2 regions of the Candidatus Clostridium stratigraminis genome follow, and region 2 is predicted to be linked to the other one. Evidence: riboswitches for the same ligand, from Rfam matches in the RefSeq annotation. Region 2 holds a riboswitch; the other holds the start of a gene.
The links. A riboswitch is a leader RNA that binds a small molecule or an ion and turns the genes downstream of it on or off. The one in region 2 is predicted to bind glycine.
Positions count from the first base shown of each region.

Region 1: linked by a shared signal. The riboswitch ahead of ACJDUG_RS14745 (GrdX family protein) and the one ahead of gcvT (glycine cleavage system aminomethyltransferase GcvT) in region 2 are both predicted to bind glycine.

Region 1 covers NZ_JBJHZZ010000014.1:5,835-10,265, forward strand. The annotation lists gene ACJDUG_RS14730 (glycine/sarcosine/betaine reductase component B subunit) at 1-702, opposite strand, end outside; gene trxA (thioredoxin TrxA) at 880-1,212, opposite strand; gene trxB (thioredoxin-disulfide reductase) at 1,310-2,242, opposite strand; gene ACJDUG_RS14745 (GrdX family protein) at 2,263-2,640, opposite strand; glycine riboswitch at 2,822-2,920, opposite strand; gene ACJDUG_RS14750 (DegV family protein) at 3,044-3,883, opposite strand; gene trmL (tRNA (uridine(34)/cytosine(34)/5-carboxymethylaminomethyluridine(34)-2'-O)-methyltransferase TrmL) at 3,897-4,364, opposite strand.
Region 2 covers NZ_JBJHZZ010000021.1:10,766-15,196, reverse strand. The annotation lists gene gcvPA (aminomethyl-transferring glycine dehydrogenase subunit GcvPA) at 1-916, opposite strand, end outside; gene gcvH (glycine cleavage system protein GcvH) at 919-1,302, opposite strand; gene gcvT (glycine cleavage system aminomethyltransferase GcvT) at 1,417-2,523, opposite strand; glycine riboswitch at 2,630-2,706, opposite strand; glycine riboswitch at 2,710-2,809, opposite strand; gene ACJDUG_RS16680 (M15 family metallopeptidase) at 2,900-3,811, opposite strand; gene ACJDUG_RS16675 (amidase domain-containing protein) at 3,827-4,431, opposite strand, start outside.

The DNA of each region.
Region 1 (4,431 bases), on a different contig from region 2:
ATCAAATACTTCTGTTGGATAGATAAATGTAGGAATAATTTTCTTTGCATCAACCCCATATACATAAGTATCATGTAATAAGCCTTGAGTTTGAAGCATGTATACATATACTACCTTTGGAAGTTCAGGATACTTCTTTACTTGTTCAAGAATAGGTAAAGTTTCATATACCTTTACTTCATCAGGTTCAATATTTTTCCCGGCTTTTCCTAGGTATGTTGCAGCTTTAAAGCCAATAATTCTAATTGCTTCTTCATGTTCATGCTGGAGGACTCCCTCTTTAGGCTCGCAAATTACAACCAAGTTATTAGTTTTTGAAAATGGTGTATACTTTGCACCTTCACCACTCATGTCGATTATGCCTTCTTGAAAACCTACTATTTTACCAGTAGTAACAACAGCAGCACCTTTTAGTACATGAGTTCTTCCTGAGCCAACAGTGTCAACCTTATTTATGAAGCCAGGAAATATTCCACCCTTTCCTTCTGTCTTAACTCTAGGTTCTATAACATCTTTTACAGGTATAATTCTGGTTTCCTCACCAGGCTTTGCAATATCAAAGTTAATAGATTTAATTCTATCATCTCCACTAACTTCATTTAATAACTCTTCTTTATTTACATAAAGAACTCCGTTTTCAACCTTAGTTTCAGCTCCAAATTGAAGATCCTTTATATAAATTTTACCAAGTTCTAAACGCAAAGCTGTCACCTCCTTATTAAAATAAATTTATAATTAACAATTAATAATTAAAAATTAGTAATTGTAATTCATTATTGCATAAGTATAGAGATAGTTTGTTAATTGACAAATTATCTTTTATATATTTTGAACAATGAAAGTTAAATAGTTATGTTTTCATTGTTCATTTTTTATTAACTATAGTGTTTCATAAACACTTTTTATAAATTCTTCTACATCATCTAAGCTGCTTATTTTGTCAGGAGTAATTGAGCTGACCTTTTCGCCATTTTTGTAAATTATCATTGTTGGAAGACCTAATACCTTTTGACCAATTGCAAGCCTTCTAGCACTGCTTATATTAAGACTTGAAAATTTTATTTTATCACCATATTTATGTTCCAATTCATGTACTCCAGGCATAAGTTCCTTGCAGATCTCACATTTATCTCCCCAAAAGTCAACAAATACTGGCATCTCAGCGTAATTTAATACCTCAGTCTCAAAATTATCCTTGTTTAATTCTAACATTTTCTTTTCCTCCTTTTAGTCGGAACACTGAGTAGTTTAAGACTACTCGCTTCCGCTCGCAAACTACCCGTAAAAGTCCATTTAGGACTTTTACCTCCTAAATTTCACTAAATTCATTTTCCAAATAATGTTCTGCATTAGTTGCAGCTATTGCTCCATCTGCAGCAGCTGTAATAACCTGTCTTAAGGACTTTCTTCTAACGTCACCGGCAGCAAATACTCCAGGTACATTAGTTTTCATTTCTTCATCAGTAATTATATACCCAGTTTCATCTAAATTTATTTTGTCTGTGAAAAGTTCTGTAATTGGCAGATAGCCTACAAATACAAAACATCCATCAACCTTTAAATCACTAGCTTCTCCTGTCTTTACATTTTTAAGTACAAGCCCTTCTAATATCTCATCTCCGTTAGCTTTTTCAACTACGGAATCATAAATAATATTTATTTTAGGATTGTTAAAAACTTTATCTTGTATGGATTTTGCTCCTCTAAATTGATCTCTTCTATGAATGATTGTTACATTTTCTGCAAACTTGGTTAAATAAATAGATTCTGTAAGTGCAGAATCACCACCACCTACAACTGCAACATCCAAGTCTGTGAAGAAGTCAGCATCACAAGTTGCACAATAGGATACGCCCTTACCCCTAAGTTCTAACTCATTTTCGAAACCGGCAAGTCTAGGATACGCTCCTGTTGCTATTATTATTGTTTTAGCTTCATATGTTTCTTTCTTACCTATAAGCCTTTTGATTTTTCCAGAAAAATCAACTTCAGTTATTTCATCTTTAGCAAATTTAGTACCAAACTCTTCTGCTTGTTTTCTCATTCTTTCAATTAAAGATGGTCCAGTACAATCCTCTACAGAACCTGGATAATTCTCAAGTTCATCAGTTGTTGCTGTCTGTCCTCCAAATTTTGCTCTTTCAATAAGTAATGTGTCCATTTTTGATCTTGCAGCATAAAGACCTGCTGATAAGCCTCCAGGCCCGCCGCCAATTATTATTGTATCGTAAATATGTGCCATGTACTTACCTCCTATAAATATTAATTAATAGCATTATATATAATATCAAAGTCTATTAATTGGAAATCTTTCAATATGCTCTCATTCCAATTAGGAATGCCAAAATCCTTCATGAACTTATTAGTAGTGCTGATACTATTTTCTATTAGCTCTAAGGATTCCATATCTATATTATTTTCCTTTTGTTTAGATATTATAATCGTTCTAAAAGGCATTTCATTTGGTTTAATGCTGCTTATTAAGGGATGTGTTAGAAGTCTATGATTATTATGAACATAGTCTCTAGCCTTAATTAAAACATCAACAGCTTTTCCTTTAATGAAATTAACAGAAAACTTATTTCCTAAATTTTCTTGTACCAAGGTATTATTGGTTATAACAATAATTGATTCAATCATACATTATTCTCCAAGTTATGTATAGGTTTTCAAGAAAAATATAAAACATTTCTTGTATAATCAGAAAACAAAAAAGACAAAGTACAAAGCCTTAAGCCCTTGTACTCTGTCTTTTAACCTGAGAGATTTACTCCTTCGGTGATGAACTTCTAATTTAAATAGTTCAAGCTTTCCAGAGATATGTCCGCTTTCGATACTTTTGCCTGAGAGCTTCACAGGTTTTAGGCTTTCCTGCTTATTCCTTCGGCTATCATAAATGATTATCTCTCGAAAGTTTCATCCATCAATATTATATAGGTATTATTTCCTTAATGCTATTATATTATATATATAATAAAATTGCTATAGTTTTTTGAATTAATTTCTATCAAATTCTATGAATACTGAATATAATATTTCAGAATTAATAATTCTCAATAAAAAAAATACCACTGGCACCACTTCCTGAATGAGTACCAACTACACATCCTACCTCACATTCAACAAAGTCCCTGCTCTTAAATACCAAATTTTCCTTTAAAACCTCATAGACGTCCTTATTCTCAACTTGCAGTAAAAATGATGGTTCATGGTCCTTGATACCTTTTTGTTCAATAAAATCCACTATGGTCTTACTTGCTTTTTTGCTTCCTCTAACCTTGTCCATTACAGCTATTTCCCCATTTTTTATCTCTAGAATAAGTCTTAATCCTAATATGCTGCCAACCATTCCTGCAGTTTTTGAAAGTCTGCCTCCCTTAACTAGGTTTTCTAAGCTTTCAAAGGATAATGCACTTTTTACATGTGGAATAATTTCTATAAGCTTTTTATTTATTTCCTCAAAAGAGTAATTTAATTCCCTTAAAATACAAGCTTTATAAACTAAAAGGCCAAGGCCCGAAGTAACATTCAAACTATCTATAACAAAAATGTCTTCGCTTTGCAGCATATCTTTAGCTATACATGCTGACTGGTATGTCCCACTCATCTTAGATGAAATATGTATTGAAAGAATTTTATAGCCTTCTTCTAAATATTTTTTATAGCAGTCATAAAAGCTTTGAGGATTGATTTGTGATGTAGTGGGAAAAACATCGTAAGTTTTTATTTTATGTAAAAATTCAGGGAGTTTTATATCTACTCCATCTCTATAAGCTTCATTTCCAAAATGTACTGTAAGGGGGAGTACCTCTATATCATATTTATTTATAATATCTAATGGCAAATCAGAGGTACTATCTGTAACTATTTTAATCTTATTCATTTAATTTCTCCTCCTACTTCATGTTTGGAAAGTTCATTTGTCTTAATGCTTCATAAGCTAGTATCGCAGCCGTGTTGGATAGATTTAATGAGCGAGTACTTGTTTCGAGCATTGGAACTCTAATTAATTTATCTAAGTTGTCATTCCGTATGCAATCGGGCAACCCAGCAGTCTCTTTTCCAAATATAATAAAATCGCCCTCTTTATAACTAACTTCGGAATAAAACTTTTTGCCTCTTGTAGTAGAAAAATAGAAATTTCCTTTTGGATACTTTTTTCTAAAATCCTCATAAGATTCATGTACTTCCATATCCAAATATGGCCAGTAATCTAGTCCAGCTCTTTTTAAATGTTTCTCCTCAAGGCTAAAGCCAAGTGGTTTAATAAGATGTAATTTAGAATTAGTTAATACACAGGTTCTAGCAATATTTCCTGTGTTTTGTGGAATTTCAGGCTCAAACAAAACAATATTCAAATTCAAATTTATTTCCAACTCCTCAATAGTTTTTTAAATCTTTAATACTTATATTATCTTATTAATGAATTCT
Region 2 (4,431 bases):
CTCTCTTACCGTCTATATCTTCTGTTTCACCAACTATTCTACCAGGCATTTTTCTCATTAATTTCGTAGTTGTAGTCATAAAGCCTAGATATGGTCCTCCAAAATTCATGGAATTTCCTAATGCTTGCCCATCTCCTACTACAATATCAGCACCAATTTCTCCAGGAGTCTTTAAAACCGACAGTGAAATGGGATCAACATTCATTACTAGCAAGGATTTATTTCCATGAGTTACTTTTTCCACTTCTGTTAAATCTTCTATTATTCCAAAGAAATTAGGATTTTGGACTATAACAGCAGCTGAATTATTGTTTAAGTTAGCCTTAAGACTTTCAATATCAGTTTCTCCATCTTTAGTATCTATTTCTAATAGCTCTTCTCCATGAAATCTCATGTATGTTTTTAATACTTTTCTAATTTCAGGATGTACTGCCTTAGAAACTAGTATTGTTTTACGTTTTGTGTTTTCACAGGCCATCATTGCAGCCTCTGCGCAGGCAGTTGCACCATCATACATAGATGCATTTGCTACATCCATTCCAGTTAGTTCAGCAATCATAGTCTGATATTCAAAAATAGCCTGCAGCGTACCCTGGCTTATTTCCGGCTGATAAGGTGTATAAGCAGTATAAAACTCTGATCTTGAAGTAATGTGCTTAATAACTGATGGAACATAATGATCGTAGGAACCAGCACCTAAAAAGCATACTAAATCCTCACTGTTAAGATTTTTACCTGCAAGTGCTTTAACTTTTTTACTAACCTCAAGCTCAGACATGGGCTCGTTAAGATTAAGTTTTCTTTTTAATCTTAAATCTTCTGGAATATCCTTAAAAAGATCTTCTAATGAGTTCATACCTAAGCTGTCAAGCATCTTTTCCTCATCTATATTACTGTTAGGTATATATGGAAACATTATTAAGCCTCCTCATTACAGAATTTTTCATAGGAATCAGCATTCATAAGTCCTTGAAGCTGACTATTATTTAATATTTCAGCACATATCATCCAATTTTCAAAAGCATCTTCATTCACTAATTCTGGATTGTCTACAATTGCTTCGTTTACTTCAAGTATTTTTCCGTCAATTGGCATAAACACATCTGAAGCTGCTTTAACTGATTCAATTGTTCCAAAGGTGTCCCCTTCACTAATTTCATTGTCTACTTCTGGTAATTCCACATAAACGATGCTTCCTAATGCATGTTGTGCAAAATCTGTAATTCCGATATAAGCCTTTTCTCCTTCAACTCTTACCCATTCATGTTCCTTTGTGTACAATAATTCTTTTAATACTTTCATTTATATTTCCTCCTCAATATTAATATTTACTTTTTATGCGGTACGGTGTAGTCTAACTTGCCAATTATTAATGGTTAGATTACCCGTAGAAAGCAATTTAGAGCCTAACGGTCTTTATTTTTTATAATTTTTTGTATAAAACTTCTTACTAATAACTTCTGCCTTTAATGATTTATTTCTTACTTGAACATTTATTTCATTTCCTAATTCTGAGTAGTTTGAATCAATAAGTGCAAGTCCTATATTTTTCTTTAAAGTTGGTGAAAAATACCCAGTGGTTACAAAACCAATATTTTTTCCATTAGCAAAAACTTCATAGCCGTGTCTTGGAATTCCTCTGTCCTTCATTTCAAACCCAACTAGCTTTCTCTTAAGCCCCTCTTCCTTTTGCTTAGCTAAGGCCTCTTTACCTATGAAGTTTTCTTTATTTAACTTAACAAAAAAGCCTAATCCTGCTTCAAGTGGTGTAATATCCTTTGTAATTTCATTACCATATAGTGGCAGTGTTGCTTCAAATCTTAATGTATCTCTGCAGCCAAGCCCAGCTGGTACCAGCCCGTAAACCTTTCCAGTCTCGAGAAGACTTTCCCATATAGCTTCAATATTTTTATTATCTGTATATATTTCAAACCCATCCTCACCGGTATATCCAGTTCTTGATACTAAACATTTAATACCTGCTATTGATACATCTTTTTTGCAATAGAAAAACTTTATATCATCAAGGTTTTCAGTTGTTAAATTTTGAAGTATTTCTTGAGCCTTAGGACCCTGCAGTGCAACTTCTGAAACTTCCTTTGAAATATTTATAATTTCTACCTGATACTTGCCTTTATTTTGAAGCATCCATTCATAATCTTTATCTACATTACTGGCATTTACTACTAGTAGGTAGTTTTCATTATTAAACTTGTACACTAATAGGTCATCAACTACACCGCCATTCTCATAGCACATGAAGGAGTAAATAACTTGATTTTCATTTAAAACACTTATATCATTAGTTACTAGATTTTGAACGAAGTCAAAAGCTTCTTTTCCTTTTACTTCAACTTCTCCCATATGAGATACATCGAATAAACCAGCTTTGTTTCTTACTGCTTCATGCTCCTCAATAATCCCCTCATATTGAACTGGAAGATACCAACCGGCAAACTCAATTAGTTTACCTCCATATTTCTCATGTTCATTATACAGAGCTGTTTTTTTAATGTTTTCCATAACACATTCTCCCTTCTGTTACATTTAGTTTTATAAACTTTATTGCTTTCTTAATTAAAATAAAAAGAGATATGATGGCAAAGCAATGCTGTGAGCCTTCATATCTCTCTGTATATTTACCTGAAAGTTTTAATACCTTAAGAGTATTTTTCTTCTTCGGTGCCATTTCTGAACTTTCCAGAGTTCCATCCATTAACGGTTGTTTTGCCTGAAAGCTTCTAAACCAATCGGCAATTAGTTTATTTCTTCTTCGGCTATCTCTATAGATATCTCCCGCTAATATCATCTGTTATATTAATTTTAAATTTTCAAATATTTATAGTTTTAATATATACTATTAGGAATATTGTGTCAATTTAATTAATAAATTAACAATCTATTTAATTTCCTTGTTTATATTTTCAATTTTTTCCTTAACCTGTGAGCTATCTAATGGAATTTCCTTGTACCAAACATCATTCTCTTCAATATTCGTGCTGAAATATCTAGCCTTTAAAATGATTTCAGGCCTATATTCAAAATGAAGAATATCGAAATGATTCCATTTTCCTCCCCAGATAAAATTGTGTTTTTCAAAAACTTCAACTAACTCCCTTGGATAGGTTAAAAGTCTTTTCTCTCCATCCTTAACAGATGCCCATTTCCAGTAATCGAATTTGCTGCTTGCTAGGTCAATTGCGATACCAAAGGCGTGCGGACTTAGCCTATTTGTTCCGGAAATATTTCTATAATTAAAGGTGCCTCTTGAGGGAAATAATGCTCTCCTTATATTATCATTTCCTATTGACATAGCGGTAGCTTCCCTTATAGCAGCACTTAGTTCCTTTGCAGCATTATTACTTCCATTAAATTGAAGTCCAGCATTTACATTTTTAAGATTTGATTCAACGGACCCTTTTGTACCTCCATAGACTTCTTTTAAGAGCTCATAATTTCTATATCTTCCAGGGTCATAATTCTTATCTGCCAGTCCACTGGGAAAACTTAAGGGATAGATTTGTTCCATAGCGTCCTGCAAATCAGCATTATTAATTTTTTCTTCAATAGATTTTACCCTTTTATCATCATATAAAATATGCTTTCCTGATTTCATCTTTATATAGACGAGTCCGTCTTCCTTTACCTCAAGACCAGTAATGTATTCTGGATAGGCCAGCATTAAGCATAATAGATCCTGTTTTATGACATTATTATTTTTATTTCCTAAAGCCTTAGTACAAATATTTAAATTAAGAATTAAAACCGCTATTAAACAAATACTAAAGCCTTTTTTAACACTACATATCATTTTTGCAAGCCTCCCTTAATAGTGTACCCTTACAAGCCAAAATTTTATGTTCTTATCACTCCAGCCTAAATCCCAAGGCACTTTGTTTCTATCTGTATTATGGCAGCTAACTAAGGAATATCCCTTTGAATCAGCACCAGTTACAACTGAAATATGTGTAATATCTCCCTTTTTTTCATAAGCAATAAAATCTCCTGGAAGCAGTTTATAGGAAGCTTTAACCACCCTTTCATAACTTCCATAAGCTATAAGTGATGCTCTTCCACTGTATAGCATATAACTTTTAAAGCCATCTGCATTAAGCCAGGCTCTCGAACCCGAACCCTTCTCATAATTCCAGGCACCATTTTTCTTGAATCTTCCTCCCTCAAATAAAACTTGAGATGCGAAATTAGCGCAGTCTCCTCCTTCAGAATTAAAGTCTCTATATTTATTATTGTATTTAAAGCCATATCTTTCTTCACTTGCTGCTCCACAATACTTTTCAGCATAATCTACGGCATCTAGTCTTCTTTTATTTAAACTGCCAAAATCCCTATTACCATTGTTTAAAATAAATTTCTTTATGTCATCTGCTTTAAGGCTGTTAATATTAAGAGAATCTGCAAAAGGATCCTTAT